Regions from separate parts of the Pantoea vagans genome, predicted to be linked through region 1. Evidence: predicted binding sites of a transcription regulator. Region 1 holds the regulator's gene; each other region holds the start of a gene.
The links. Region 1 encodes CRP, which controls carbon source genes, mostly activating them, when cyclic AMP is high. Its sites were predicted from a motif close to ATGTGANNNNNNTCACAT; they were not measured.
Positions count from the first base shown of each region.

Region 2: LK04_RS15195 (iron-containing alcohol dehydrogenase) is a predicted target of CRP. The motif match lies at 5,187-5,204, and genes of this name have one in related genera.
Region 3: udp (uridine phosphorylase) is a predicted target of CRP. The motif match lies at 4,166-4,183, and genes of this name have one in related genera.
Region 4: LK04_RS17050 (nucleoside-specific channel-forming protein Tsx) is a predicted target of CRP. The motif match lies at 6,566-6,583, and genes of this name have one in related genera.

Region 1 covers NZ_CP011427.1:160,185-168,309, reverse strand. Annotated here, with positions in the region: gene LK04_RS00755 (LacI family DNA-binding transcriptional regulator) at 1-447, shown strand, start outside; gene LK04_RS00750 (LysE family translocator) at 449-1,051, opposite strand; gene LK04_RS00745 (hydrolase) at 1,112-2,128, shown strand; gene LK04_RS00740 (YheU family protein) at 2,131-2,349, shown strand; gene LK04_RS00735 (phosphoribulokinase) at 2,411-3,280, shown strand; gene LK04_RS00730 (OsmC family protein) at 3,354-3,758, opposite strand; gene crp (cAMP-activated global transcriptional regulator CRP) at 4,047-4,679, shown strand; gene LK04_RS00720 (YccS/YhfK family putative transporter) at 4,738-6,813, shown strand; gene argD (bifunctional acetylornithine/succinyldiaminopimelate transaminase) at 6,814-8,034, opposite strand; gene LK04_RS00710 (aminodeoxychorismate synthase component II) at 8,122-8,125, opposite strand, start outside.
Region 2 covers NZ_CP011427.1:3,242,629-3,250,753, reverse strand. Annotated here, with positions in the region: gene LK04_RS15215 (MFS transporter) at 1-282, opposite strand, end outside; gene LK04_RS15210 (MFS transporter) at 353-1,672, opposite strand; gene LK04_RS15205 (phosphoglycerate dehydrogenase) at 1,828-2,781, opposite strand; gene LK04_RS15200 (dihydrodipicolinate synthase family protein) at 3,028-3,912, opposite strand; gene LK04_RS15195 (iron-containing alcohol dehydrogenase) at 3,930-5,078, opposite strand; gene dtnK (D-threonate kinase) at 5,268-6,539, shown strand; gene LK04_RS15185 (D-threonate 4-phosphate dehydrogenase) at 6,532-7,512, shown strand; gene LK04_RS15180 (DeoR/GlpR family DNA-binding transcription regulator) at 7,519-8,125, shown strand, end outside.
Region 3 covers NZ_CP011427.1:3,876,661-3,884,785, reverse strand. Annotated here, with positions in the region: gene metR (HTH-type transcriptional regulator MetR) at 1-659, opposite strand, end outside; gene metE (5-methyltetrahydropteroyltriglutamate--homocysteine S-methyltransferase) at 865-3,135, shown strand; gene LK04_RS17975 (dienelactone hydrolase family protein) at 3,173-4,009, opposite strand; gene udp (uridine phosphorylase) at 4,296-5,057, shown strand; gene LK04_RS17965 (tetratricopeptide repeat protein) at 5,156-6,436, shown strand; gene rmuC (DNA recombination protein RmuC) at 6,553-8,064, shown strand.
Region 4 covers NZ_CP011427.1:3,659,239-3,667,363, forward strand. Annotated here, with positions in the region: gene LK04_RS17020 (glucose/quinate/shikimate family membrane-bound PQQ-dependent dehydrogenase) at 1-1,370, shown strand, start outside; gene LK04_RS17025 (MFS transporter) at 1,464-2,675, opposite strand; gene LK04_RS17030 (LysR family transcriptional regulator) at 2,786-3,676, opposite strand; gene LK04_RS17035 (helix-turn-helix domain-containing protein) at 3,870-4,238, opposite strand; gene LK04_RS17040 (response regulator) at 4,404-5,063, shown strand; gene LK04_RS17045 (sensor histidine kinase) at 5,060-6,418, shown strand; gene LK04_RS17050 (nucleoside-specific channel-forming protein Tsx) at 6,782-7,648, shown strand; gene yjdN (VOC family metalloprotein YjdN) at 7,780-8,125, opposite strand, start outside.

The DNA.
Region 1 (8,125 bases):
TTGGTGAATTGCGATATGCGCTACCTCTATTCCCATCAGCGAGAGAGTGGCTACCGTGAGGCGCTGGAGCAGTTAGAACTGAGCTGGGGCGCCGTGGCCTATGCTGAAAACATTTCGTGCGAGTCGGGAAGCGCTGCGCTGCGGGAGTTGTTGTTGCACCCGGAACGGCCAGACGCGGTGTTTGCGGTGTCGGATGTGCTGGCCGTCGGTGTGATCCATGCCGCGCTGGAGGCCGGATTGCGCGTGCCGGAAGATCTGGCTGTGGTGGGATTTGATGGTATTCCGTTTACCAGCAGCCTCAACCCGCCGCTGACGACCATTGAACAACCGATGAACCGGCTGGGGGCGCGCAGTGTTCAGCTGTTACTGAATCGCATCCGCCAGCCGCAAAGTGAGGTGGTGCGCGAGGTGTTACCCTGGAAGCGCGTTGAACGCGCCTCCAGCTGACTTAACGCCAAATCAACAGCACGCAGGCGGCCGTCAATACTCCCATGGCGAGGTTGAAGATTTTCCACGCGCGCGGGCTGCGCAGCAGGCGGCCAATCATCGAACCAAACCCCATCCAGATTACGCCGGATACCACGTTGACCAGTGCCATGCCGATGCTGATGGCTATCACCGAATGCAGGTAAGCATCGCCTGCGAGGCTGAAGCTGGCGACCGCACCCAATGCCATCAACCAGGCTTTAGGGTTGATCAGTTGCAGCAATCCGCCCTGCCAGAATGGCATCTGCTTCACGCTGGCGTCTTCCGTTTCCAGCTTCTCGTACTCCGCAGTCGCGATTTTCCACGCCAGCCACAGTAAATAGAGACTACCAGCAATCTTCAGCACCAGATGCAGAGAAGGATAAAGCAGGATGAGACCGCCGATGCCAAATGCCACCATCAGCAACATGACTTGCATGCCAATCATGATACCAATGAGCAACGGAATGGTGCGCAGGAAGCCAAAATTAGCACCTGAGGCAGTAAGTAACATATTATTGGGGCCTGGCGTGATGGCAGCGACCCAAAGAAAGCCCAACATTGATAAAAAAAGACTCAGTTCCATGTATATTCGGGTGCTCCTCACCCAGTAAAGCGGACAACCCATCGAAGCTATCAGCGACTTATGCATCAGACAAGCCTTTACCCAAGCTATTTTGATCGCCCCGACGGCGAGCGCTTTACACCGCTGCGCGGATTCAGTAACGCGCATCTACAAACACTGCTGCCGCGCATTCTGCGTCGGCGCGTAACCTTACGCCCGCACTGGCAGCGCCTTGACCTGCCGGACGGCGATTTTGTTGATCTCGCGTGGAGCGAAGATCCCGCGCAGGCGCGCCATAAACCCCGCATGGTGATGTTCCACGGCCTGGAAGGCAGCTTCCGCAGCCCCTACGCTCACGGCCTGATGCAGGCCTGCCAGGCACGCGGATGGCTGGCAGTGGTGATGCACTTCCGGGGTTGCAGTGGCGAGCCCAATCGCCTGCAGCGCATTTATCATTCCGGTGAAACCGAAGACGCCACCTTTTTCCTGCACTGGCTCCAGCGCGAATGGGGTACGGTTCCGACGGCAGCGGTGGGCGTTTCACTCGGGGGGAATATGCTGGCCTATTTGCTGGGCATGCAGGGCAACAATGCTCTGGTTGATGCCGCCGTTGCGATTTCAGCTCCCTTTGCCCTTGAACCCTGTAGCGAAAAGCTGGATGCCGGCTTCTCGCGCTTCTATCAGCACTATTTGCTCACTAAGCTGAAACAGAACGCCACGCGTAAACTGCTGGCCTGGCCCGGCACGCTGCCGGTGGAACTGAGCCAGCTGCGCGCCTTTCGCCGCATTCGTGAGTTCGATGATGCGATTACCGCACGCGCGCACGGTTTTCTGGATGCCAATGACTATTATCGACGTGCCAGCGCCATGCCGCTGCTCAGCGGCGTACGCAAGCCGTTGCTGGTCATTCACGCCAAAGACGACCCATTTATGACCGATGCAGTGATACCGCAACCAGAACAGCTGTCACCCTCCATTGAATATCAGCTGACGCAACAAGGCGGTCATGTTGGTTTTGTTGGCGGCACCTTGCTGAAGCCGAAAATGTGGCTGGAACAGCGTGTACCTGACTGGCTTTCAACCTATCTGGATGTGTGATCGTGATTATTCCCTGGCAAGAACTTGAAGTGACAACGCTGGAAAACCTGATTGAAACTTTCGTGTTACGTGAAGGTACCGATTACGGCGAGCAGGAGCGCAGCCTGGCGCAGAAGGTGGCCGATGTGCGCCGCCAACTGGAACGCGGCGAAGTCGTGCTGGTGTGGTCTGAACTGCATGAATCAGTGAATATCATGCCTGCGCGAGATTTTCGCGGTTAATGCACCGCGCGGCAATTCGTGGTAACAATGCTCATCGCCGGACCTCACAGGGAGTTCTGTTATGTCAGCCAGGCATCCAATCATTGCCGTTACCGGTTCCAGCGGAGCCGGTACCACCACCACCAGCCTCGCCTTCCGTAAAATATTCCAGCAGTTGGATCTGCACGCTGCGGAAGTGGAAGGTGACAGCTTCCATCGCTACACCCGTCCAGAGATGGACATGGCGATCCGTAAAGCGCGCGATCTGGGTCGTCACATTAGCTACTTTGGCCCCGAAGCCAATGACTTTGGTTTATTAGAGCAGACGTTCAAGCACTACGGAAAAACCGGTCAGGGCGAATCGCGCAAGTATTTGCACACCTATGATGAAGCGGTGCCGTGGAATCAGGTGCCGGGCACCTTTACGCCGTGGCAGCCGCTGCCGGACAACACCGATGTGCTGTTCTATGAAGGGTTACACGGCGGTGTGGTGACCCAACCGCACAACGTGGCAGAGCATGTGGATCTGCTGGTGGGTGTGGTGCCGATTGTGAACCTGGAGTGGATTCAAAAGCTGGTGCGCGACACCAGCGAACGTGGGCATTCTCGTGAAGCGGTGATGGATTCCGTGGTGCGTTCGATGGAGGACTATATCAACTACATCACGCCGCAGTTCTCTCGCACCCACATCAACTTCCAGCGCGTGCCGACCGTGGATACCTCCAACCCGTTTGCCGCACGTGAGATCCCTTCGCTCGACGAAAGTTTTGTGGTGATCCATTTCCGTGGTCTGGAGGGGATTGCCTACCCTTACCTGCTGGCAATGATTCAGGGCTCGTTCATTTCACACATGAATACGCTGGTGGTGCCGGGGGGCAAAATGGGGCTGGCGATGGAATTGATCATGACACCGCTGGTGCAACGGCTGATAGAAGGTAAACGGATTGAATAATCCAGAATTTCTGTAGCGGCACGATGTATGGCGTGCATCACACCGCGCGATAAATCGCGCCGCTACAGTAGAATTACAGCTCTACCACTTCATAGCTGTGGGTGATTTCCACGCCTTTGCCCAGCATGATCGCTACTGAACAGTACTTCTCAGCGGAGAGATCAACCGCGCGGGCCACGGCTTTATCACTCAACGCTTTGCCGCTGACAATAAAATGCAGGTTGATGTGGGTAAAAATACGTGGCGCTTCTTCACGGCGTTCAGAGGTGAGCTTCACCTCGCAATCGGCCACATCATTACGGCCCTTTTGCAGGATAGACACCACGTCAATCGCGCTACAGCCGCCCGCCGCCATCAGAACCATCTCCATTGGACTCGGCGCTTTATCCCCTGAATTACCGTCCATTAATACCTGATGGCCAGATGAGGATTCTCCGAGAAAGGTTAACCCCTCCACCCATTTCACTCGTGCCTGCATTATTCTTTCTCCTGAAGTGGCTATTTTGCCGCCAGAGTACGCTTTCAGTTGATAAACAGCAATCCAGACTCTTCCGCCTGTTGCTGAAGCGAGACAACAGAAGACAGCTTGCAAAAGCTGTGCTACAAACAGTGCTGAAAATATTTTCGTCGTAACAGACGAAGGCGGGAAGAATCAAAAGCGTAGCTTAAGAATCACCCGGAAATAAAACGCTCGACGATTACACCGCCTGACAGGGAAAACTGCCCCCTGTGCTTTGGGCACGATTACAATAGAGGATAATAGCGAATGGTTCTCGGCAAACCGCAAACAGACCCTACACTCGAATGGTTCCTGTCCCATTGCCATATTCACAAATATCCGTCAAAGAGCACGCTCATCCATCAGGGTGAGAAAGCGGAAACGCTGTACTACATCGTGAAAGGTTCCGTTGCGGTTCTGATCAAAGATGAAGAAGGCAAAGAGATGATCCTCTCCTACCTCAATCAGGGAGATTTCATCGGCGAACTCGGCCTGTTTGAAGAAGGTCAGGAACGTAGTGCCTGGGTACGTGCCAAAACTGCCTGCGAAGTGGCTGAAATTTCCTACAAAAAATTCCGTCAGCTGATTCAGGTAAACCCGGATATTTTGATGCGACTCTCGTCGCAAATGGCGCGTCGTCTGCAAATCACCTCCGAGAAAGTGGGCAACCTTGCCTTCCTCGATGTGACGGGCCGTATCGCGCAAACACTGCTTAATCTGGCCAAACAGCCAGATGCGATGACTCACCCAGACGGGATGCAGATTAAAATCACCCGTCAGGAGATTGGTCAGATCGTGGGTTGCTCACGCGAAACCGTGGGGCGCATCCTGAAAATGCTGGAAGATCAGAACCTGATCTCCGCACACGGTAAAACCATCGTCGTTTACGGCACCCGCTAATTTCTTATCACCCACGGCGTGATGGCAACATCGCGCCGTTTTTGTTTGCGATGAGCTGATGTGGCGCCGAATCATCTATCATCCTGAGGTCAACTACGCCCTGCGGCAAACGCTGGTGCTGTGCCTGCCTGTGGCACTTGGCTGGCTGTTTGGCGATCTGCAAAAAGGCCTGTTGTTCTCATTAGTGCCTGCCTGCTGCAACATGGCCGGTCTGGATACCCCGCATAAACGCTTCTTCAAACGTCTGATTGTCGGCGGTTCGCTGTTTGCCATCGGCAGTTTTTCGATCCAGTTGCTCACGGATTATCAGATTCCGCTGCCGCTCATTCTGTTTGTGCTGCCGCTGCTGATTGGTGTCACCGGCGAAATCAGCCCGTTGCATGGCCGCTTGCTGCCAGCCACCCTGATCGCCGCCATCTTTAGCCTCAGCCTGGTTGGAAGGATGCCGGTCTGGGTGCCGCCGCTGCTGTATATCGGCGGTACGTTCTGGTACGGCCTGTTTAACTGGTTTTGGTTCTGGCTGTGGAAAGAGCAGCCGATGCGTGAAACCCTGAGCCTGCTGTATCGCGAACTGGCAGATTACTGTGATGCGAAATACACGCTGCTGACGCAACTCACCGATCCTGAAAAAGCGTTACCGCCGCTACTGGCACGCCAGCAAAAAGCCGTCGATCTGATCACCACCTGTTATCAGCAGATGCATATGCTCTCGGCCAGCCGCGATAACAGCCATAAGCGTCTGACGCGAGCGTTTCAGGTGGCGTTGGATTTACAGGAACACATTTCGGTGAGCCTGCATCAGCCGGAAGAGGTGCAAAAGCTGGTCGAGCAGAGCCACGCTGAGGCGGTGATCCGTTGGAATGCGAAAACCATCTCCGCGCGCCTGCGCATCCTCGCCGATGCGATTCTCTATCATCAGTTGCCGGAGCGCTTCCATATGGAGAAGCCACTCGGGGCGCTGGAAAAAATCGCGCGCCAGCACCCAGATAATCCGGTCGGCAACTTCTGTTACTACCACTTCAGCCGTATCGCACGCGTCTTACGCACGCAGAAGCCGTTGTACACGCGTGACCTGATGGCGGATCGTCAGCGCCGTCTGCCGTTCTTCCCCGCGTTGCGCAGCTATCTGTCATTGAAATCTGCCGCTTTACGCACCGCCGCACGCATCTCGGTGATGCTAATGTTCGGCAGCGCAGTCGCGCTGTTCTTCAACATTCCTAAGCCCTACTGGATTCTGATGACCATCATGTTTGTCAGTCAGAATGGCTACAGCGCCACGCGGGTGCGCATTCAGCACCGTGCGCTCGGCACCTTTGCCGGCTTGCTGATTGCGGCAGCCTCACTGCGACTGGCCGTACCCGAATCGGTCACCTTACTGTTTATGCTGGCCATCACCCTCGCCAGCTATCTGGTGACGCGCAAATATTATGGCTGGTCGATGATTGGCTTCACCGTTACCGCCGTGTATTCGTTACAGCTGCTGTCGCTCAATGGCGCACAGTTCTTATTGCCGCGCATGATGGATACGCTGATGGGCTGTCTGATTGCGTTTGCAGGCATGATCTGGCTGTGGCCGCAGTGGCAGAGCGGATTGCTGCGCAGCAACGCCCATGATGCGCTGGAAGCCTATCAGGAAGCGTTACGAATGCTGTTGGGGCCTGAACAATCGCCGGAAAAGCTGGCGTACCAGCGCATGAAGGTCAATCAGGCGCACAATGCGCTGTTCAACTCGCTTAACCAGGCATCAAGCGAACCGGGCTTCAACGCGCAGTACCTGAAAGATATGCGCATGTGGGTAACACACAGTCAGTTTATCGTCGAGCATCTCAACGCCATGACGATTCTGGCGCGTGAGCACACCATGCTGACGCCGAAACTGGCGGAGCGTTATCTGCAATCCTGTGAAATTGCGTTGCAACGCTGTCAGCAGCGGCTGGCATACGATGGACCAGGCAATGACAGCAACATTCTGGAAGCGCCGGAGAATCTGAATGAGGGGCCGGTGACGATTGTGGAACAGCATGTGAAGCGCATCTTGCAACACCTGAACGTGATGCACACTATCTCTTCACTGGCATGGAGCCAGCGACCGCATCATGGTCGCTGGCTCAAAGTATTACGGCCAAAAAGTTAATTACGCCACCAGCACCTTCTCAATGGCTTTGGCGAAACGCGCCATGCCTTCTGCGATATCGGTTGGCTCGATCACCAGCGAAGGCACAAAACGAATCACGTCGGTGCCCGCCGTCAGCACCATCAATCCTTCTGCGGCTGATGCATTGAGGATGTCGCGTGCTTTGCTGGCGTACTGCGGTTTCAACGCCGCACCAATCAGTAAACCTTTGCCGCGAATCTCACTGAACAGTTCAAATTGACTGTTGATGGCCTGCAGACCTTCCACGAACTGCTGGCGACGCGCTTCCACGCCATTCAGCACTTCTGGTGTATTGATAATATCTAGCGCGGTTTCGGCAATCGCACAGGCCAGCGGGTTACCGCCGTAAGTGGTGCCGTGCACGCCTGGTGCCATCACGGAGGCAATTTCGTTGGTGGTCAACATCGCACTCACCGGGAAACCGCCGCCCAGCGCTTTTGCACTGGTGATGATGTCGGGTTTGATGCCGTAATGCTCGTAAGCAAACAGCTTGCCGCTACGCCCCATGCCGCTTTGCACTTCATCCAACACCAACAGCGCTTTATGCTCATCACACAGCGCGCGCAGGCCCTGCATGAATTCTGCGGTCGCCGCCACCACACCGCCCTCGCCCTGAATCGGCTCGACGACAATGGCGCAGGTGTGGTCATCAATCACTGCTTTGACGGCATCCAGATCGTTAAACGGCACATGCACGATATCGGCAGGCTTCGGACCAAAACCGTCAGAGTATTTCGGCTGACCGCCTACAGTGACGGTAAACAGGGTACGGCCATGGAACGCGTTGTGGAAGGCGATAATTTTGCTTTTGAACGGGCTGTGTTTCTTGCAGGCGTAATAACGCGCCAGTTTGAAAGCCGCTTCGTTGGCTTCCGCGCCTGAGTTACCAAAGAACACACGATCGGCGAATGTCGCGGCAATCAGTTTGCTGGCCAGACGCAGTGCCGGTTCGTTGGTGAATACGTTGCTGGTGTGCCACAAGGTTTCGCCCTGCGATTTCAGCGTTTCCACCAGCGCCGGATGGCAATGGCCTAAAGCAGTTACCGCGATGCCGCCGGAGAAGTCGATATACTCTTTGCCCTGCTGATCCCAGACTCGGCTGCCCTTACCTTTAACCGGCACAAACTGCGCAGGTGCATAAACAGGCAAAATCACGTTATCGAACGTTTCCCGGGTTACCGCTAGTTTTTCCGCTGCCATTGCCGACCTCATTGGGTTATTTGTTGAGCTGAAGTGAAATTATAATCACAAAATATGCATAAAAAATCACACGAAGGCAAACATAAGTTAC
Region 2 (8,125 bases), 1.2 Mb from region 1:
GACTGCAAAAGTGATGCGGGGACCCAGCTTATCGACTAACCAGCCGCCGGGCAGTTGGAACAGCACATAGCTCCAGAAAAACGCCGAGAGTAACAAGCCGCTGTCAGTGGGCGAGAAGTGCAACTCCTGGCTCATAAACGGCATGGCGACACTCATGGCGGCGCGATCGATATAGTTAATGGCGATGCCGACGGACAGCACCGTGAGAATGACGAAACGAAATTTCCCTTTCGCTTTACTTGCCTGAATTGCAGCAGGTGATCCATTGGAATTCAGCGACATGTCGCCTCCAATTGTTTTTTATTTTCTGTAGGGGAAACGCCGCATCAGGGCGATGCGGCGGGTTTGGCACTTACGCGCCGCTCACAACGGAATGTGAATGATGCACCTGCTCCTCATCCACGATAGGTTCAACTTTGCCCATCAGGAACAGGTAGTTAAGAATACCAATCACCACCAGCACGGCAGAAAACACCAGTGCCCAGGTAAAGTGGCCGGTTGCGCCAACGATAGCGCCGGTAATAATTGGGCCGACTGCGCCGCCCATGTTTGAGACGGTATTCTGCAGGCCCGCCACAATCGACACGCTGTTTTGTGGTGCCACATCACCCGGCAGAGCCCAGACCTGAGAGGCCGCTACCGTGGTACCGGATTTGGCGATACACAGCAGCAGCACGGTCATAAATACGGAATCCGTGAACGGCGCAAAACCGATACACAGTGCCATCAGCAGACCGATGGTCAGGAACAGCTTACGGGTGGCGGTCAGTGACAGCACTTTATTGTGTACCATGCGATCGGATGCCCAACCCGCCAGCACTTCAATCACCATGCCGCAAATCAGTGGCAGTGCAGCGACCATCCCCATTTTGAGGAAATCCATGCCTTTATCTTTCACCAGGTAAGTTGGCAGCCAAGTGATAAAGAAGTAGGAGGTGTAGTTGATGGTGAAAAAGCCAATGCACATCGCCCAGATATTGCGGTAGCGCAGCAGCTTATACCACTTCATCGGTTTCACGCTTTTATCGCCGTGTTTCTGCGCCTGGCCATCACGAATGAATCGCACTTCATCCTGGCTGATCGATTTATGATCTTCCGGGTTCTCGGAATAGATGAAGTACCAGGCGATCACCCAGAACACACCGAGTGAGCCAATCACCAGGAAGGTGATGCGCCAGTCGAACATGGCGATCATAAAAACGATCAACGGCATGGCAACGGCACCACCAAACTTCGACGCGCTGTCGAACAGGCCTGAAACCGTGGCACGTTCGCGATCCGGGAACCAGCGCGCGGTAATACCGGCGTTGCTCGGGTAAGCTGCGGCTTCACCGACACCCAGCGCTAAACGCAGCGCCAGTAGGGATTTAAAGCCGGTCGCCAGGCCCATCGCCATGGTGGCAATCGACCACCAGGCAACAGCAATACCCAGACCTTTTTTCTGTCCAAAGCGATCGGCGAACCAGCCGGCCGGGATCTGCAAGAGTGCATAGGACCAGAAAAATGCCGCCATAATAAAACCCATCATCTCTGGGTTTATATCAAGTTCTTTAATCAGGTGCGGAGCGGCCGCAGAGAGTACAGTTCGGTCAATATAGTTAATGGCGATTGCCAGCCACATCAGGCCTGCAATCCACCAGCGAATACGGGTAGAGCGAGAGGTGTTATTCATATTATTTTCACCTTCCCGGCGTCCTTCGCGCTGTAGCGGCGTTGGCTGCATTCATTCCCCCCTGGAATAAGCTCCTGAGGATGAATGAATTTACCGCCTTGCTACAACACCAATGACTTGGGATATAAAATGGATTAAATAGGGGTTTGAAAAAGTTAATCCAGCCCGTTCATGATATTTACTGGGCGTTCGCCCTGTTTAATGCACTGCACTATTTGCATCACGCAGCGTTCACCAATAGCGCTGATGGCACCGTCGGTATATCCCGCGATATGCGAGGTCGGGATAAAGTTGCTCAGCGTAAACAGCGGGTGCTCCGCCAGCGGTTCCTGTTCGAACACGTCGGCAGCCGCACCGGCAATCACGTTATCCAGCAACGCCTGATAGAGGTCCTGCTCATTAACGATGCCACCGCGTGACGCGTTGATCAGGAAAGCGCTTTTCTTCATGCGCTTGATGCGCGCAGCATCAAACAGGTTTTGGGTTTTATCGGTGAGCGGCTTATGCAGCGTGATAAAATCACTGCTTTCAGTCAGTTGGTCGAGACTGACAAATTCGATACCGTGTTCTGCGGCGAATTTCTCATCCGGATAAAAATCAAAAGCGATAACGCGCATGTTGAAACCTTTGGCGCGCAACGCCACCTGCTTGCCAATATTGCCAAGGCCGATAATGCCCAACGTCTTGCCATACACGTCGGTGGCAAAGATGCGTGGCCAGTTGCCCGCCCGGGTTTCAATCGCCGCCTGAGTAATCTGGCGCGCGCTGTTGAGGATCAGCGCAAAGGCAAAATCAGCCACCGCATGTTTATTGGCATCCGGCACGTTGGTGACATAAATGCCGCGCGCGCGGGTGGCATCCAGATTGATGTTGTCAACGCCAACGCCGTGCTTACACACGATCTTCAGATGTGGCGCTTTCTCCAGCAGTGCTTCGTTGACGTCAGTGAACGCAACGATCATCGCCACGGTATCGGCCAGATGCGGTTCCAGCGCGCTGAGCGGTGCATCAGCGGGCAGGGTAATCAGCTCAAAACCGTGCTGCTGCAGGGTGTCGATGGGGGCAGCGTCGTATTTGGCGAATGAAGGTGAGGTACAGATGACTTTCATGATTCTTCCCGGTGTTAATACCCGTCATACTTCAAGCTGCAGGTGCGTTGGCTGCGTGAGCTAACCCCAGTCACTTACTTCAGTAAGCTCCTGGGGATTAACTCACTTGCCGCGTGATTCGGCTAAAGCCTCACCCTACGGGCCAGCGCTAGCGCTGTTCAAATAAGCCTGCGGCATATTTGTCCTGCAGCTCGAATTATTTAGGGTATTTAGGTGGTAAAAAGGCAAAAAGACTGCCCAAAATCATTACTGCAAATACTGATTCACGATCTGGCGGATCTTCTGCTCTTCTTCGGCAGAGAAGCTCACTGCATAGCGGCTGTTGCCTACATCAGAACCCAGCAGTGAAACCGCACGTTTCACGGTGGCCGGTGGGAAACCGACGCTGTAGAGATCGGTACGCAGACCGGTGATGTTCTCTTGCGCCTGGCGTGAACCTTCAATATCGCCCGCGTGGAAACGTGCCCAGATGGCGTTGATCTCTTTCGGTGCCACGTTGGCCAGGCCAGAAATACAGGCGGTGCAACCTTCGACAAAGCCGCGATGGATCAGCGAGTCTGGGCCAGTCAGCACGTTAAAGTTTTCCATGCCTTCTGCTGCTTGCAGGAAGCCGCTCAGGCTTTCGTAGCTGCCCGCACTGTCTTTAATGCCGATGATGTTCGGGTGCGCGGCCAGCGTGCGCACAGTCTCCGGCTGCAGGGTGTTGCCGGTACGCGCAGGGATGTTGTACAGATAAAGCGGCACATCAATCGCATCGGCCACTGCACGGTAGTGAGCGATCAACTCTTCCTGCTTCAGTGGCACGAAATAAGGTGTGATCACCGAAACGGCATCGACGCCCAGTTTGGCAATTTGCTTGCCCAGACGAATGGTTTCACGGGTAGAGATCTCACCAATATGCGCCACAACCGCTGCCGCGCCGTTCACTTCATCGACGCAGGTTTCCGTCACCGCCAGTTTCTCCTGCTCGTTCAGCACGAAGAATTCACCGTTGGTGCCGCCGCAGAAAATACCGTTGCCTGCGCTCAGCTGGCGTTGTACTTGCACGCGTTGCGCGGCTGGGTTGAATGCACCTTCGCTATCAAAAGTGGTGACGATGGCGGTTAATACGCCCTGAATTTTCTTGCTCATGATTCCCTCATTAATCCTTAGTGATTCAAAGCCGGAAACAGCGTCAGGTAGACGTTTCTCACGTCATCGGCGCTGACTTTCATCGGCACATTCTTCATCAGACGCTGCACGTCGAGCGCGGCTTCAACCAGATACGGCAGATGATCTGGGCCAATGCCCAGTTCTTCCAGACTGGCCGGTAATTTGAGACGCTTCACCAGCGCGGCGAAATACTCCACCAGCGCGTGAGATTTGGCTTCTTCATCCAGTGTGGTATCGGCATCTGGCAGTAAATCGTAGGCTTGCGCGAATTTGCTCACCGCAGCAGGGCGGACGAAGCGCATGCAAGGGGCCAGCAGAATGGCATTCGCCACGCCGTGTGGCAGGTGATATTTGCCGCCCAGAGGATAAGACATTGCATGGACCAGATGCGTCCCGGCATGAGCAATGGACGCGCCGCCATAATAGGAGGCCCACAGCATATTGAGGCGCGCCTCAAGGTTGCCCGGCTCGGCAATGGTGGTCTCAAGACTGGCGAACAACTTTTTCATGCCGATCAGTGCATAGTTATCGCTTACCGGGTTGGACACGGTGGCGGTAAAGCACTCGATCAGATGGCACAACGCATCGATACCGGTTGAAGAGGCGATGTGTGGCGGCATGCTGGTGGTCAGCTCGGGGACCAGTGCGACATAATCTGGCAGCATCACCGGTGTGATAATGCCCACCTTAGTCTCTTTCTCAGGGATCGCCAGGATCGCATTAGGCGTGGCTTCCGATCCTGTACCCGCAGTGGTCGGGATCAACAGGGATGTGGTACGGGTTTGTGGTTTTTCACCGGCCAGCAGCGCATCCAGCGTGGGTGCGCCGTCAACGCACAGGATCGACAGCAGCTTTGCGACATCCAGTACGCTGCCTCCGCCGACGCCGATCACCAGGTCCACATCTGTAGAGGGCAACGCAGCAACAATGGCAGCAACATCATGCTGGCTCGGTTCTGGTGGGACGCTGTTTACAATGCTTAAACTGCTGATCTGCTGCTTCAGCTGCGCGATCAGCGTCTGAACCGCTGGAATGCCTTCAATATTCTTATCGGTTACCAGAAGCGCTTTTTCTTTACCTTGCAGCAAATAGCTAAGGTCATTAAGCGCCTGAAAGCCACTGATCACGGTGCTGTTGATATTCATTTCATACCCTTATTGCGGTTTTTTCGTACTGAATGATTAACTTTGCTCAATCAGTGCAGGTTCTGTCACTACAGTGCCTAAATTTATAGGGCAAATTGATTTCAAATAATTTGATCTTGCTCACATATAATCAATCATGATTGAATATAATCAATCTCAACACGGCGAGCTGCCGGTAGAGGAAAGAGAATGACTTCACAGCCATGGAAAACGCCAGTCTTAGTGATCGCCGATGATTTTACCGGGGCCAATGATGCCGGTAGCGGATTGGCGCGAGCGGGCGCAAAAGTGCATGTGCTGTTTGATAGCAGCACGCCACATGATGCCAACAGTGCGGATGTACTGGTGATCAGCACCGATAGCCGAGCGGTGAGCGCCGCAGATGCTGCGCATCGTACAACGCTTGCCGTACAGCAGCATCAGGCGATTGCCCAGGATGGTTGGCTGTTTAAAAAGATCGATTCCACACTGCGCGGCAATCCAGGCGCTGAAATTGAAGCGGCATTAACAGCCAGCGGGAAAACTCTGGCGTTGGTGGTGCCTGCGGTACCCAGGTTGGGACGCACCACCCGTCAGGGAGAGGTGTGGATCAATCAGCAGCGCCTGACCGATACCGAATTTGCCAGCGATCCTAAAACGCCCGTCACCAGTAGCCATGTGTTAACCCGGCTACAAATGCAGAGTGCAATGGCGGGCGAAACGCTCGATCTGGCCACCGTGCGCAGTGGTCAACTGGCACAGGTTCTCTCCACTAAGCAGGGCCTGGTGGTGGTGGATGCCGAACAGGATGCGGATATTGCGTTATTGATGGCGGCAGCAGCAACCTTGTCCATCAGACCGCTACTGGCGGGCGCATCGGGACTGGGCGACGCGCTGGGAGAGTATCTGGCTGCACGTCCGGCACGGCCGGTCTTAGCGGTGGTGGGGTCGATGAGTGCGATTGCCCAGCAGCAGATTGCCCGTCTCGGTACTCAGCGAGAGATCCGCATTATCGACATCGATATTCGCCAGCTGTTTGCGCAGCCCGCATGGCCGCAAGCTAACGTGTGGCAACAGGCCATGCAACAAGCAATAAGTGCCGGGGCGCATTGTGTAGTGCGCACCACACAGCATGCCGATCAGCGTCACGATATTGAACAGCTCTGCCAGCAGCATCAGGTTTCACGCCAGGAATTAGGTGAACGCATTTGCCAGTTCCTGGCACAGTTAACCAGCAAGGTATGCCGACATGGGTTGCCTGCCGGTTTGTATCTTTCTGGCGGCGACGTTGCCATTGCCGTAGCACAGGCGCTGGGCGCCAGCGGTTTCCAGATTCAGGGCTTGGTGGCAGGCTGTGTGCCGCACGGGGTTCTGCTTAATAGCGAATTACACCTGCCGGTGATGACCAAAGCGGGTGGCTTTGGCGACGAAAACACCCTGGTAGAAGCCATCCGTTTCATTGAGGAGAAGTCGAGTGAATAAAATTATTGCGGTGACCATGGGCGATCCGGCGGGCATCAGCCCGGAGATCATCATTAAAGCGTTAGCAGAAGGCGAGCTGGCGGGTATTCCCGCGGTGGTGATCGGCTGCGCCAGCACGCTGCGTCGGGTGATGGGATTGAACATTACGCCGCAGGCTGAACTGCGCGTGCTGGATCAAGTGAAAGATGCGCATTTTGCACCCGGCATTATTAACGTGATTGACGAACCTCTGGCAAATCCTGAAGCCCTTAAGCCAGGTGTCGTGCAGAAAGAAGCGGGCGATTTGGCCTGGCGATGTGTGAAGCGTGCCACTGAACTGGCGCTGGCGGGTGACGTCCATGCGATTGCCACAGCACCGCTGAATAAAGAAGCGCTGCACTCAGCAGGGCATATTTATCCGGGGCACACTGAGCTGTTGGCGCAACTCACCAACACCAAAAATTACGCGATGGTGCTGTACACCGATCACCTCAAGGTGATTCACGTGACCACCCACATTGCGCTGCGTAAGTTCCTCGACACCCTGAATGGCGAACGTATTCAGACGGTAATTGGTATGGCGGATAGTTTCCTGCGCCGCGTCGGCTTTGACAATCCTCGTATTGCCGTGGCCGGTGTGAATCCGCATGCAGGTGAGAACGGTCTGTTTGGTGATGAAGAGATCACTACCGTCGCGCCGGCAATCAAAGTGATGAAAGAGAAGGGGATTGATGTCTATGGCCCTTGCCCGCCGGATACCGTGTTCCTGCAGTGTCAGCAGGGGCAGTACGATATGGTGGTGGCGATGTATCACGATCAAGGTCATATCCCACTGAAACTATTAGGCTTTTATGACGGCGTCAACATCACTGCGGGATTGCCTTTTATCCGTACTTCGGCGGACCATGGCACGGCGTTTGATATCGCCTGGACAGGTAAAGCGAACTCTGCGAGCATGGCGATCTCCATTAAACTCGCGATGCAGCTAGCATAGGGAAATATGAAGGGACAAAGCCGTCTCGACCAGATTATGGACTATTTGAAAAGTCATAATCTGGTCACTGTAGAACAGCTGGTGAGTGCGATTTCTGCCTCGCCTGCGACGATCCGCCGCGATCTGATCAAGCTCGACAAGGAAGGCGTCATTAGCCGCAGCCATGGCGGTGTGACGCTTAATCGCTTCATTCCTGCTCAGCCCACCACGCTGGAGAAGATGCAGCGTAATCTGGCTGAGAAGCAAGCCATCGCGCAGTTTGCCGCCAGCTATGTCAAGACGGGCGATTCTGTGGTGCTGGATGCGGGCACCACCATGCTGGAGCTGGCGCGTCAATTGACCCATCTGCAGTTGCGCGTCATCACCGCAGACCTGCATATCGCGTTATTCCTGTCTGAATTTAAGCAGATTGAAACCACCATTATTGGTGGCCGTATTGATGATTCCAGCCAGTCTTGCATTGGGGAACACGGTCGCCGTCTGTTACGCAGTATCAATCCGGATATCGCTTTTGTCAGCTGTAACTCGTGGAGTATCGAACGCGGTATTACCACGCCGACGGAAGATAAAGCCGGGCTGAAGATGGATCTGCTGGCCAATGCACGTCGCCGGA
Region 3 (8,125 bases), 600 kb from region 1:
TTATCCACATTCTTCAAGGCGGGGGTCACGCCAGCGGGTTGCAGAAAATGACGCCAGATATCCAAACGTTGACGCTGAACGGGATAAATCATCAACACTTCATCAGCCAAATCTTCCGGCGAAATATGTTCACGCTGCGCCAGCGGATGATCCGGTGCCAACACCAAACGCACCTCGAAATCAAACATTGGCGTATAGAACAACCCGCTGCGCGGCAGAATATCTGAGGTCAACACCACATCCAGCTCCCCCTGCTGCAACGCTGGCTGGGGATCAAAAGTCACGCCAGATTTAAAATCCATCACCACTTGCGGCCAGCTCTTACGGAAATTACTCAAGGCGGGTGTCAGCCACTGAATACAACTGTGGCACTCAATGGCAATGCGCAGCGTGGTTTGATGTGGCTCGTGGCAATCCTGCAATGCCTGCTGAATCTGCGGCAAAATCTGCTCGGCCAACTGCAGCAAAATCTCACCCTGCGGCGTAAACCGCAACGGCTGGCTCTTGCGCACAAACAGGCGAAAGCCCAGCCGCTGTTCCAGGTCGCTGAACTGATGAGATAACGCCGATTGTGTCTGATGAAGCTGGGCGGCGGCGGCAGCTAAAGAGCCGGTATTCCGTAACGCCTGCAGCGTTCTCAGGTGTTTGAGTTCGATCATGAGAGTCCTTCACATCGAGATTGAACAGATTGCGCTTGAGGAACATACAGTACCCGCAGAAGATAGCGGTGTAAACATCTGGACGGCTAAACATCTCAAGCAAGCGATACGGCCACTCTCTTTTTGTCCAGTATAAGCCTTCAGCGGACCGCCATCATGCTTGCTGGATGAAGATAAAGGGTTCGCATCGTTTGGAGTACACCCAATGAGCATTCTGAACCACACACTCGGTTTCCCTCGCGTTGGTCTGCGTCGTGAACTCAAAAAAGCACTGGAAAGTTACTGGGCAGGCCTCAGCTCGCAACAAGCGCTACTGGCCGTAGGGAGTGAACTGCGGGCCCGACACTGGCAACAGCAAAAAGAGGCGGGCGTAGATTTATTGCCGGTCGGCGATTTCGCCTGGTACGATCACGTACTAAGTACTAGCCTGCTGCTCGGCAATGTGCCCGCACGCCACCAAAATCAAGACGGTTCTATCGATATCGACACCCTGTTCCGCATTAGTCGTGGTCGTGCGCCCAGCGGTGAGCCCGCGGCAGCGGCTGAAATGACCAAATGGTTCAACACCAACTATCACTACATGGTGCCCGAGTTCACCCAAGGTCAGCAGTTCAGGCTCAGCTGGACCCAACTGCTGGATGAAGTGGACGAAGCGCTGGCGCTGGGTCACAAGATTAAGCCTGTGTTGTTGGGGCCTGTCACTTATCTGTGGCTGGGCAAAGTCAAAGGTGAATCGTTTGATCGCCTGACACTGCTAAAAGAGATCCTGCCGGTTTACCAGCAAGTCCTGGCAGAGCTGAAAAAACGCCGTATCGAATGGGTGCAAATCGACGAACCTGCCCTGGCGCTGGAACTGCCGTCAGCGTGGCGTGATGCCTTCAAACCGGCCTACGCAGCGCTGCAAGGCAACGTCAAACTGCTGCTCACCACCTATTTCGACAGCATTGGTCAGAACCTTGATGTCATCAAAATCCTGCCCGTACAGGGCCTGCATGTTGACCTTGTGCAGGGTAAAGATGACATCCAACACATTCACCAACAGCTGCCCGCTGAATGGCTACTGTCCGTCGGCGTAATTAACGGTCGTAACGTCTGGCGTGCTGACCTGAGTCGCTGGTTTGAATGCCTGAAGCCGCTGGTGGGACTGCGCCAGCAGCTGTGGGTGGGTTCATCGTGCTCACTGCTACATAGCCCGATCGATTTGAGTGTGGAAACCCGGCTGGATGAGGAAGTGAAAAGCTGGTTTGCCTTTGCCCTGCAAAAGTGTGCTGAGCTGTCACTGCTGAGCAACGCGCTGAATAATGGAGATGCCGCTTCACTGGCGGCGTGGAGTGCACCGATTCGTGCCCGTGCTCACTCAACGCGTGTTCACAATGCCGCCGTCGAGGCGCGTCTGGCAAAAATTCAGGCTAAAGACGTGGAACGTCCGGGCCACTATCGTGAACGTGCCCAGGCACAGCGTCAGCGCTTCAACCTGCCAGCCTGGCCAACCACCACTATCGGCTCATTCCCGCAGACCACTGAAATCCGCGGCCTGCGTCTCGACTTCAAAAAAGGCAACATCGACAGCGGAAACTACCGCACGGGTATCGCGCAACACATCAAACAGGCAATTGCCGAACAAGAGCGGCTGGGGCTTGACGTGCTGGTACACGGTGAAGCGGAACGTAACGACATGGTTGAATACTTTGGCGAAAACCTTGATGGCTTCGTGTTCACGCAAAACGGCTGGGTACAAAGCTATGGATCGCGTTGCGTGAAACCACCGGTCATTATTGGCGACATCAGCCGTCCGCAAGCCATCACCGTTGAGTGGGCGCAGTATGCGCAGTCACTGACCGACAAACCGGTTAAAGGTATGCTCACCGGCCCCGTCACGATTCTGTGCTGGTCATTCCCGCGCGAGGACGTGACGCGTGAAACCATCGCCAAACAAATTGCGTTGGCGTTGCGTGATGAAGTGGAAGATTTGGAAACAGCCGGGATCGGCATCATCCAGATTGATGAACCGGCGCTGCGTGAAGGCCTGCCACTGCACCAGTCTGAATGGGCGGCCTATCTGAAATGGGCGGTTGATGCCTTCCGCCTCAACGCCGCGGTGGCGCAAAATGCGACCCAGATCCACACCCATATGTGTTACTGCGAGTTCAACGACATCATGGATGCGATTGACGCACTGGATGCCGATGTCATCACCATCGAAACTTCGCGTTCTGATATGGATCTGCTGGAGGCGTTTAAAGTGTTTGAATACCCGAACGAAATCGGCCCCGGCGTCTATGACATCCACTCTCCTAACGTGCCAAGTGTGGCCTGGATGGAAGACCTGCTCCGCAAAGCGGCGCTGAGTATCCCTGAAGAGCGTTTGTGGGTGAATCCTGATTGCGGTTTGAAAACCCGTGGCTGGACGGAGACGCGTCAGGCTCTGGCGAACATGGTCAAAGCGGCGCAAAACCTGCGGGGTGAAAAGGTTTAACAGGGGCATTTGGGGGCGCGAGTGCGCCCCTGACTGATCAGGCGTTGGGTGCTACGCCATACTGCTTAAACCACGCTAACATGCGCGCCCAGCCATCGGCGGCAGAATCGGCGTGATAGCTTGGTCGATAATCCGCGTTGAAAGCGTGGCCCGCTTCTGGGTAAACCACGATCTCTGCTTTGGCATTGGCTGCGTGCAGCGCCTGACGCATCTTATCAATGCTCTCCAGCGGGATACTTTCATCCTTACCGCCATACAAACCCAGTACCGGTGCGGTGAGATCCACTGCGACATCAATCGGATGCTTCTGCTGCTTCAGGGTTTTTTCACCTTCCAGGCGTCCATACCAGGCGGCGGCGGCACGTACCTGCGGATTGTGCGCGGCAAACAGCCAACTAATTCGTCCACCCCAGCAGAAACCGGTAATCGCCATGCGACGTATATCGCCATCATGACGTGCCGCCCAGTTAGCCACATGATCAAGATCCGACAGCACCTGCGAATCAGGCACTTTGCTCACCAACTCTTTAAACAAGGTGGGGATATCGCTGTAGTCACTTGGGTCGCCTTCACGGAAATAGAGTTCCGGCGCCACGGCCAGATAACCTTCCAGTGCCAGTCGGCGGCACAGATCGCGAATATGCTCGTGCACACCGAAAATCTCCTGCACCACCAGGACGACCGGTAGCGTCCCCTCATACACTTTCGGGCGCGCGTAATAAGCCGGAAGATTTTCGCCCTGGCTCGGCACCGATGTCTCACCGCTGTGAATCGTGTCACTGGAGGTAGTAATCGTACTGCTTGCGATGGGCTGAACCGCAGGGGCGAAACCACCGGCGGCAGATTTTTGTGCCATATTGTCTTCGGTTTTCATTGTTCTCTCCGTGCTAGCAAATGCGCAATCACGTAACTATAGCCTGCTTCAGGAGCCAGGCTGATGTAGGGTTGATGTGTTCTTCTTCTCTATTAACACTGCCAACCGAACGAACACAGCACCGCTTGTAGCAATTCAGAATTGCCAACTGCTAATGTGTGATGCATATCACATTATTATTTTCTGATAATGTAACTTTCATAATTTATAGTGAAATTAGTCACATATTTATGCCACTCGCTGACGTAGAGTGGCGCGCATATCCTCTCTCTATCAGGAGTCTGTTATGGCCCAGTCTGACGTTTTTCACCTTGGTATCACTAAAGCCGATCTGAAAGGAGCCACATTGGCTATCGTTCCCGGCGATCCAGAGCGCGTGAAAAAAATCGCAGCGCTGATGGATAACCCACAGCACCTCGCCTCGCACCGTGAATTCACCACTTACCTGGCGGAAGTGGATGGCAAGCCTGTGGTGGTGTGCTCAACCGGCATTGGCGGTCCGTCCACCTCTATCGCGGTGGAAGAGTTGGCGCAGTTGGGGGTGCGTACTTTCTTACGCGTCGGCACCACCGGTGCGATCCAGCCGAATATCAACGTCGGTGATGTGTTGGTTACCACTGCTTCAGTGCGTCTTGACGGGGCCAGCTTGCACTTCGCGCCGATGGAATTCCCGGCGGTGGCAGATTTCACCTGTACCACCGCGCTGGTGGCTGCAGCAGAAGCCTGTGGCGCTAAAACGCACATCGGTATTACCGCTTCTTCCGACACCTTCTATCCGGGCCAGGAACGCTACGATACCTTCTCAGGACGTGTGGTGAATCGCTTCCAGGGCTCAATGCAAGAGTGGCAGCAAATGGGCGTGCTCAACTATGAGATGGAATCCGCTACACTGTTAACCATGTGCGCCAGTCAGGGGCTGAGAGCGGGCATGGTGGCGGGTGTCATCGTTAACCGTACGCAAAAAGAGATCCCGGATGCGGCGACCATGAAACAGACCGAAAGTGATGCGGTGAAGATTGTAGTTGAAGCAGCGCGTCGCTTAATTTAGTGCGCAAGGCAAAGGATGATTCGAGACCGGACTTATAGGGATCTCAGCAATTGCCTGATTAAATTGCGCACAATTTCAGCTGATTCTGAGAACAAACTATGCGCAAAACGGTTTCTGCTCCTCGTCCTGCCCTGGTAAACCCTGCCGCTGCGGCGCAATCACGTATTGAAGGTGTTGCAGCGCGTTTTCGTCAGGCCATGGCGGCCTCTGATTTTCCCGTTGCATGCCGGTGCTGTGAAGAAGTGCTGCGCGTCATGCCCCACAACATGCAGGTGCTGAGCGACTATGCACTAACGCTGATGCGGATCGGGGATTACAAAAAATCCTACAAGACCTATCAAAAAATCTACCAGGCGCCAGCCGCGCAGCGTGCGCAGGCTTCTGAAACCTGGCTCGATGGCTTAACTGAAGTGTGTGGATGGCTGGGAAAACCGGAAGAAGTGGCCCGTTATGGCCGGGAATCGCTGGAAAAATCAGATGCGATTTTCCGCCAGGGCAACAAGGTGGCTTTTCCTGTGGGAACACCACCGCCGTATAATCCTGGCAGTCCCAACGAAAACATCATCTCTTTCAGCCTGTATGGTGGGCAGCCGCGCTATTGCGAAACGCTGATCAAAAATATCGACGTCGCCCGCGAGCTGTATCCCAGCTGGATCTGCCGGGTTTATCTCGACGATAGCGTGCCGCCGCATGTCTGGCAGCGTCTGAAGCAGCCCAATACCCAGCTGGTGGATATGTCGCACGAGAAAACCATTTTCCCGACGCTATGGCGCTTCCTGGTAATGGATGACCCCAGCGTCAAACGCTATATCGTGCGTGACGCGGACTCTTTGCTCTCTGAACGTGAAGTAGCGGCAGTGGATGCCTGGCTTGCCTCGCCTTACTGGTTCCACCATATGCGCGACTATTTCACCCATACCGAACTTTTGCTGGCGGGGATGTGGGGCGGCTGTCACGGCGTGTTCCACAACGTTGAGCAGCAGATGCGGGATTTTATTGTGCAGTACAGCGGCAGTGAACGTTTCACCGATCAGTACTTCCTCAAAGTGGCGCTGTGGCCGACGGTACGAGAAAGTGTGTTGAATCATGATGATTTGTTCCAGTTTCATCATGCACAGGCATGGCCCGCGCATCCGCCGATTCGCTGGCAGACCGACCGCTTCCATGTTGGCAGTAATGCCGGATTTTCCAGCATGGCGGGTAAAGTCGAAAACGTGACCGACGGCTGGCAGCAGATTGAGCTGACCTGTGATGGGCAAAGCTGGCGCTATCCCGCCAAGGTCAAAGACAGCGAATGGATGCTGCCAATGCCATTTTTCCTGATTGATGCATGGAAAGCGGGGGAATTGACGGTAAAAGCACTGCCAGTCAGTGACTGAAGCCAGTCAATCAAACCAACGCGCCTGCGACTCGAAACCGAAGGCGTAAATCGGTCTGGACATTTATACAGTAGCATTTTACCTTTTCCCCCAGCGAATCGATCCGCGGGGGAATTATGGATCAGCAACTTATCATCAGCGGCGCGCTGGCGCTGGCCGGATTGGGCATTGGCTGGATACTGGCCCAATTGCGCGCTGGTCAACAGCACGCCAGCTTCACCACCGAGCGGCGCCTGCTGGAAGAGGCGCAGCAGCGTCAGCAGCAACAGCATGAGTATCTGCAGCAGCAAATCCAGCAGCGCGAACAAGAGTTGCGCCAACTGCACGGTGCGCTCAGCGGAGCACAGGAAAGACTGCAACAGCTTGATTACTGGCGCGGTGAAAGCGAGCAGCTTAGCCGGGAGTTGCGTAATCAGCTGGAAGTGAACAGTGCGCAGGAAGCAGAATTGCGCGAAGTCACTATACGTCTGGAAGAGACGCGCTATGGCGCGGAGGAGAAGCAGCGCTTGCTGACCAACAGCGAGCAGCGTCTCAGCGCTCAGTTTGAAAATCTCGCCAATCGCATTTTTGAAAACAGCGGGCGTCGCGTTGATGAGCAAAATCGCCAAAGCCTCAACAGCCTGATTGGCCCGCTGCGCGAACAGCTGGATGGTTTTCGGCGTCAGGTACATGACAGCTTTGGCCAGGAAGCGCGTGAACGTCATACGCTGGCGCATGAAATCCGTCAGTTACAGCAGCTGAATGTGCAGATGGCACAGGAAGCGGTGAACCTGACCAAAGCATTAAAAGGCGATAACAAAATTCAGGGTAACTGGGGCGAAGTGGTATTGGCTCGGGTACTGGAAGCCTCAGGGCTGCGTGAAGGCCACGAGTATGAGTCGCAGGTCAGCGTGCAGCTGGAGCAGCAGGGCAGGATGCAACCGGATGTCATCGTGCGGCTGCCACAGGGCAAGGATGTGGTGATTGATGCCAAGATGACGTTGATCGCCTATGAACGCTATTTCAACGCGGAAGATGAAGCCACGCGCGAGCAGGCCATTCAGGAACACGTCAGCGCCATGCGTGGTCATATCCGCTTGCTGGGGCGAAAAGATTATCAACAATTGCCCGGTTTACGCTCTCTGGATTATGTGTTGATGTTTATTCCGGTTGAGCCGGCGTTCTTGTTAGCGATCGATCGCCAGCCAGAGCTGATCAGCGAAGCTCTGCAGCAAAACATCATGTTAGTCAGCCCAACAACCTTGCTGGTGGCGCTGCGTACCATCAACAACTTGTGGCGTTATGAGCATCAGAGCCGTAACGCCCAACGTATCGCCGACCGCGCTGCGCGGCTGTACGACAAGATGCGACTGTTTGTGGATGATATGAGTGGCATTGGTCACAACCTCGATAAAGCCCAGCAAAGTTACCAGCAGGCGATGAAGAAGCTGGCGGAAGGGCGCGGTAACCTGATTGCGCAAAGTGAGGCTTTCCGATCGCTCGGCGTGGAGATCAAACGGCCGATTAATCCTCAGTTGGTAGAGCAAGCGCAGCCGGAGGAGGCGGACGAGGATTGGGCCGATGACAGTGAGCCCGATGAAAAGCCAGCAGATTCTTCACCTGCTTCGCTGCGCCGCATCAACGAATAGCACGGTGGTCACGTGCTCGCGTAGCGTGACTCTGATACACTTCGGCAAGAATTGTTTGTGG
Region 4 (8,125 bases), 810 kb from region 1:
CACCGATCATCACTGATACCACTATCGTGATTGCCGGTGCGGTCACCGATAACTATTCAACCCGTGAGCCGTCAGGCGCCATCCGTGGCTTTGACGTCAACACCGGTAAGCTGCTGTGGGTGTTTGATCCGGGCGCGAAAGATCCTAACGCGATTCCAGATGACGAACACAGCTTCACCATGAACTCGCCTAACTCTTGGGCACCGGCGGTGTACGATCCAAAACTGGATACCGTTTACCTGCCGATGGGCGTTTCCACTCCAGATATCTGGGGCGGCAACCGTACACCTGATCAAGAGCGTTATGCGAGCAGCGTGCTGGCCCTGAATGCCACTACCGGTAAGCTGGTATGGTCATATCAGACGGTGCATCACGATCTGTGGGATATGGACCTGCCGTCACAGCCGACGCTGGCCGATATCACCGACAAAGAGGGCAACACCGTACCGGTGATTTATGCCCCGGCGAAAACCGGTAACATCTTTGTATTGGATCGCCGTACCGGTAAGCCTGTCGTGCCAGCACCAGAGACGCCAGTGCCGCAGGGTGCTGCGAAAGGTGACCACGTTTCTCCTACTCAGCCGTACTCCGAACTGACCTTCCGTCCGAAAAACAATCTGACGGACAAGGACATGTGGGGCGCGACTATGTACGACCAGCTGGTGTGCCGCGTGATCTTCAAGCGTCTGCGCTATGAAGGTCCGTTCACGCCGCCGTCTGAGCAGGGTACGTTGGTATTCCCAGGTAACCTCGGCATGTTTGAGTGGGGTGGTATCGCGGTTGATCCACATCGTCAGATCGCGATTGCTAACCCAATGGCGCTGCCGTTTGTCTCTAAACTGGTGCCACGCGGTCCGGGTAACCCGATCGAACCCCCAGCTGATGACAAAGGTGGTTCAGGTACCGAAACCGGTATCCAGCCACAGTATGGCGTGCCTTATGGTGTGGAGCTGAATCCGTTCCTGTCTCCGTTCGGTCTGCCGTGTAAACAGCCAGCATGGGGCTATGTCTCTGCTGTTGACCTGAAAACCAACGAAACCGTGTGGAAGAAACGTATCGGTACCGTTCGCGACAGCGCACCGGTTCCAGTGCCGTTCAAGATGGGTATGCCAATGCTGGGCGGCCCAATCACCACCGCCGGTAACGTGTTCTTCATTGGTGCGACTGCCGATAACTATCTGCGCGCGTTCGACACCAACACCGGGGAAATGCTGTGGCAAGCACGTCTGCCAGCCGGTGGCCAGGCAACACCGATGACCTATGAAGTGGATGGCAAGCAGTATGTTGTCATCGCAGCAGGCGGTCACGGTTCGTTTGGGACTAAGCTGGGCGATTATGTGATTGCTTATGCACTGCCAGATGCGAAGTAAGCCTCTGGGTTAAAATGACAAAGGCGGGCTGAGAAGCCCGCCTTTTTATTGCTTCACGTTCTGCAGCTAACAGATGCGCAATGAATTGCGCCGCTACGGTTTTTTTAACACTCGTGCATTTAACAATGCGCATAGCGCAATGATCACACAGGTCGCCAGAAACACGGGCTGCATGCCGAATGCGCCGCCGACAAATCCACCAAACAGCGGGCCCGACACCTGGCCGACATATTGAGCCGAAGTCGAATAGCCCAGCATTTTCCCCACCTGCTCTTGCGGCACGTTATGGCGAATCAACGCCGTCACACAGGGCATCAACCCGCCCAGCGCCATCCCCATCAGGAAACGCAATACCACCAGTTGCCAGGCTTGGGTAATAAACGCCTGGGGAATCAGCAGCACGGCACAGGCAATCAGGCCATAAACCAACACCCGTCCATGCCCGACCCGATCCGCCAGTCGGCCCAAACGCGGTGCAGAGAGAATGCTGCCCAATGCGGCGGCGGCCATCACCACCCCCGCCGTGACCGTAATGGCATGTTCACCCTGGACAAACTGGCCGATATACAGCGTGATAATCGGTTCAATCGACATGTTGGCGAAAATCAGCAACATGCCTGATAACCACATCAGCCTGACCACCGGCAGATTAATCGATTTATCTTCCTCAATATTGCTCTGCGCCGCTTTTTTACCGGCTTGACGCGGTGCTTCTTTTAACAAAAAGGTGGTGGCAAGGAAGGCGAGGAAAATCACCGCACCGGTCAGCCAGAAGGTGTGACGAATCCCGATAAGAGGTGGCAGTATCCCGCCCAGCAGCGGCCCCACCACGTTGCCCGCCATAATGCCGGATGACAATACCCCCAGCGCCCAGCCAGTCTGCTCTTTAGGCGTCTGCGACGCCACCAGAATGGTTGAGCCAGAGGCATAGCCACCTAATAAACCGGCTAACAAACGCAGCGCCACCAGCTGCCACGGCGCGGTCGCCATACCAATCAGTGACATGGCAATCGCCATCCCAAGGCTGGCTCGGATCAGCATCAGTTTACGGCCATAGCGATCGGCCAACTTACCCCACAATGGTGCGGTGAGCGCCGCGCTCAGGAAGGTTGCGCCATACGCGGCCCCAGACCAACGGGCAATCGCGGCAGGTTCCTGCACGCCAAGCTGCTGCACGTAGAGTGGTAAAAAAGGTAACAGTAACGTCATCGCCACGATGGTACTGAACGAACCCAGCACGCAGACACACAAGTTACGCTTCCAGTGTTGCTGCTCAGGCGCTAACACGGTTGAAGAGGACGACATAGTGATTTCCCTGTTTTTGCTTTTTAGCAGGCTAACAGCGCTGAAGCGGAGAAAACAGGGCGAGAGGGATATTTGCCAACCAGCACTGCATTGTTGCCAGATAACAACAATCAACCTTCACCTAATGTATTGATGAGTGCATCACACAGCAGCGTGACCGGTGACGAAGGCTGTGGCTGCTCTTTGAGCAGTAGATAGCTGTGCAAGCGATCCATCTGCCACTCCGGTAACACCTGCTGAATTTCCCCACACCCTAACGCCTCTTGCGTCATATACGCAGGCAGATAAGCGATACCCGTGCCCGCCAGCGCGGCATTCAGCAGCGCCATGCTGTTATTGGCACGAAAGCGGCTATGTACGTCCAGCGCCAGTCGCTGTTTGTCGCGTCGAAACGGCAGTGCAGCGGTATGCGCCGGACCGTGAAAAAGCAGCAAATCGTGGCGGGTCAGGCGTTCAGGATGATCGATGGCAGGATGCGCCGCCAGATAATCGGGCGTGGCATACAAGCCCCACTCAATCGTGCTTAATTCCCGAAAATTGGCCACTTCCGGCGGCCGGGCGCGGATCACGATCGCGACATCTGCACTGGGTTGTGGGTCGTCACTGGTGGTGAGTTCAAGGTCGACGTTGATGTGAATATGACGGCGGATAAAGTTATTCAGGGTGGGTACCACGCACTGGCAACCAAAGGTGATGGGCGCCTGCAAGCGCACATTCCCGGCGGGCAGTTGATGTACCTGCTGCACAAAAGCATCGGCACGGTGCATCTCTTCCAGCATGCGGGTACAGAACGGATAGTAAGCCTGCCCCAGCTCGGTCAGCACCACCTTGCGCGTAGTTCGCTGCAGCAGTTTGATGCCGAGCCGCACTTCCAGCCGGGCAATTTCACGGCTGACATGCGATTTTGAGATACCCAGGGTTCGCGCAGCTTCACTGAAACTTTGCCGCTCTACGACGCGCGCAAACAGCATCATAGCGGTGAGATTATCGCTGTTGTCCATGTTCTCAGACAGATGAAGAGAGTGAGAACTGAAGATTAAAAGTAAACGACAGAATTAGCACCGAATTTCATCACTGCACATATTCGTAGCGGCACGATTTATCGCGCATAGCAGAGGCTAAAGTGCCGCTGAAAGACGCGCAATGAATTGCGCCGCTACGAAGACTGCGCTGAGAAAATAGAGTGAGCTTGCCTCAACTGGCCACCGCCAGCGGGAATAACAAACGTTCCTGTTCAACACGACGCTGGCGGCGTAACTGGCCCGGCGTGACGCTAAAGTAATTTTTAAAGGTGCGGGTGTAGGCCTGTTGGGTATCAAACCCGTAGCTCATCGCCACCTGTAAAATCGCTTCATCACTGTTAATCAGCGTGAGCGCTGACTCAGTCAACCGGCGCTGGCGAATGTACTCTGCCAGAGAGAAGCCCGTGTGTTGACGGAACAGACGTTGTAGATGCCAGCGGGAGTATCCCGAGCGGCGTGCTACTTCATCCAGATGCAGATCGTGACCTAAGTTGTCTTCTATCCAGTCCAGCAAACTACGGATAAATTCGCTCTGATTCATGGGAACCTCCTGCTTCGACAATATGTCCAGTGCAGTCACTGTAGCGCGTTAAATTTATCCCTTAATTAGCAGAAAATTAGCGCAGAATTAGCAAGGAGGGAGAGCAGTGTAATTATCTACTAAGAATCCGAAGGTAAACTGCGTTCATCAGTCTGGGAGAACACTATGCGCGTGCTGCTGGTAGAAGATGATGAAATGATTGGCACCAACTTGCAGCAGGCGCTGGAAGCGGCGGGCTGGTCAGTGGACTGGGTGCGCGATGGCGTGTATGCCACCAATGCCTGGTCTGAGGGCGGCTATACCTGCGTATTGCTTGATTTAGGCTTGCCGCGTGAAGATGGCATCCACGTATTGAAACGTGCTCGCACCCGAGGCGATATGACGCCGGTGCTGGTACTGACAGCGCGTGACACCGTACAACAGCGTATTCAAGGCCTCGACAGCGGTGCCGATGACTATTTGCTCAAACCCTTTGATTTGCAAGAGGTACTGGCGCGCATGCGTGCAATCACCCGACGTCGTCACGGTGCGGCGGATTCCCTGTTAGGTAGCGGCGATGTGCAGCTGGATATGATGACGCGTGAGGTATTGTATAAAGGGCAACGCGAACAACTCACCGCCCGTGAATATGCGCTGCTGTATGCACTGCTGGAACGTCCCGGCGCGATTTTATCGCGTGAACAATTAGAAAACCGCATCTATGGCTGGGGAGAAGAAGTCACCAGTAACGCCGTTGATGTGCTGATCCACGGCATGCGCCGCAAGCTTGATAACGAAGTGATTCGTAACGTACGCGGCCTGGGCTGGCGAGTACCGGCAATATGAAACCTTTCACCTTTATGCGCTCCTTGCGTAACAAACTGCTGCTCACCCTGGTGCTGTTGCACCTGGCGATGATTGGCGGCGTCACCTGGTACTTCTACCACTGCTATGGCGACATGATGGGCACCATGAAGGACGATCAACTCGCGAAGATCGCCGATGCCTGGTCATCCAGCCAACGCATGCCCGCGCTAATGCCGATGGTGATGCAGCAAGAGAAGCTAAAAAGTACCTACATCGTGCAGTTGTGGGATGACCACAACCACCTGCGCGCCAGTTCCTGGCCTGCGTTACAGGCACCGCTCCAGCCCAAAAAAGGCTGGTCAGATTTGAAAGTGGGCGACTGCGGCGATGACTGTGAATGGCGTGTCTATACCCGCCCCGGTGAGTTAGGCAGTGAAATTGGCAATATTCAGGTGTTGCATAACATTGGCTACATGAAGAGCTTGATGGTGAAGCGGGTACTTTCCGCCATCATTCCGTTGATGCTAATGATGCCACTCTCGCTGCTGGTGATATGGTTAGTAGTTCGCGCGATTACCCGAGATTTACGCGTGGCGTCGCGGCAAATTGCCGCCCAGGAAACGCTGCACCCCCACGCGGTTTCACCCAACAGCCTGCCCGATGAAGTGCTGCCGCTGGTCGCGGCTTATAACTCGCTGCTGGATAAACTGCGTGCGGCCTGGTCTTCACAGCGTCAGTTCCTGGAAGATGCCGCGCATGAATTACGCACGCCGGTGACCGCCGTCACTCTCCAACTGGAAAATCTGCGTCAGCATATTCAACCGGGCGAGGCCAGCCGACAGTTTGACCAGTTGGAAGCGGGCGTCACGCGCACGCGCCACTTAGTTACGCAACTGCTCAACATCTCACGGCAGGAAGATCAGTCGGTAGTAGCCTCCGTCGAGACCATCGACATCGACGATCTGCTCAAAGAGAGTATTGAGCAACTGATGGTGGTGGCAGACAAACGCGGGATTGATATTGGCTTTAACGGCACGACGCATTACCGCCTGCACGCCAGCCGCTCCGATTTGCGCAGCCTGTTCGATAACCTGATAGGCAATGCCATGCTGCACACGCCAGAGGGCAGTCTGGTGGATGTGCTGTTACATCGCGTGGGCAATCACACCGTGGTGGATATCATCGATAATGGTCCAGGCATGCCGGAATCCTTTATTGAACGCGCCTTTGACCGCTTCACACGCTCGCCGGATGTGCAGGCACAAGGCAGCGGCTTGGGGTTATCCATTGTTCGTAGCGTGGCGCAAAAGCATCAAATGCAGGTGGCGCTGTCCAACTGTCATAATCCGCAAGGCGAGATTTCTGGCTTGCAGGTACGTGTGACCTTGCCTTGATTCGACGGTTGCTAACCTTTTCGGTAGAGCGCGGTCTTCAGGCCGCGCGATAAATCGCGCCACTCCCTCCTTTTCAACATCCCATCAAATTACCGCTGAACGCGACAACGTAATCGGTTGCGGGGTTCCGTTCGCAACACGCCTTTTTTGTGATCACAGTCACATTTCAGATGAATCAAAATGCAACACATTTTGACAAACGTGATCAAAATCTATTTCCTATCGCTCTGTTACAGGCACATTACGCGCACTTGAAAATTCGGCGATTCAGACCGTTTAAACCAACACACTGCCCATCCCCTGGGATCGATTTGACACGATCGCGGCGCATTCGCGGCGATCACAAGCATGTGGATAACAATAATGAAATTTAAAGCATTGATAGCAGGGGCCTTATTGGCCAGCAGCTGGACCGGCGCGGCACAAGCGGCAGACAGCGATCCGCAGTATCTTTCTGACTGGTGGCATCAGAGCGTAAACGTGGTGGGCAGCTATCACACGCGCTTCGGACCTCAGTTCAACAACGATGTGTATCTCGAATACGAAGCCTTTGCCAAAAAGGACTGGTTCGATTTCTACGGCTATGCCGACCTGACCAACTTCTTTGGCGCAGGCAACAGCAACGCAAACGGCATTTTCGACCACGGTTCGCCGCTGTTCATGGAAATTGAGCCGCGTTTCTCTATCGATAAACTGACCGGCACCAGCCTGGCATTTGGTCCGTTTAAAGAGTGGTACTTCGCGAACAACTATATCTATGACATGGGTCGCAACGCGTCACAGCGTCAAAACACCTGGTACATGGGTCTGGGTACCGATATTGATACCCACAGCGATATCGGCCTGTCACTGAACGTGTATGCCAAGTACCAGTGGCAGAACTATGGTGCGGCGAACGAAAACAGCTGGGATGGTTATCGCTTCAAGGTGAAATACTTTGTGCCGATTACCGATCTGTGGGGCGGTAAGCTGAGCTATATCGGCTTCACCAACTTCGACTGGGGCTCGGATCTGCGTGACGAAACCGGTCCATCGCGTACCAGCAACTCGATCGCCTCCAGCCACATCCTGTCGCTGAACTACGATCACTGGCACGTTTCTACCGTGGCGCGTTACTTCCACAACGGCGGACAGTGGGCGGATGGTCAGGAGCTGAACTTCGGCAACGGTCCGTTTGAAGTGAAATCAACCGGCTGGGGTTACTACCTGGTGGTGGGTTACAACTTCTGATTGCATGGACCAGGTCGCCATAAATGGCGACCCTACAACGATCGTGTGCGGTTTTCGTAGGGTGCGCATTTATGCGCACCTGGTAACATACACGCAATGAATTGTGCCGCCACGCATCTCAACAACACCTGTCAAATCTGTGGTTTATAGGCATTCACCATCCAGGGCACGCCAAACTTATCGGTGAACATGCCAAAGCCGTGCGCCCAGAAGGTCGGTTCCCACTTTTTCGTCACCTCTCCGCCTGCCGATAATGCATCAAACCACCGCTTGCCTTGTGCCTCATCCGGCGTTGATAAGCTCACGGAAAATCCTGCGTAATTCGCCTGCGGTGCGCCATCGCTCATCATCAGTTCGCCCTGCCCGATGCGCAGGTGCGCGTGCATTATCTGTTCGGGTGAGAACGTCATGCCAGATGGGCAGCCTTCATCTTCGACAGTTGTTTCGTCTGGCATATCGCCAAAGGTCATTTTGAAC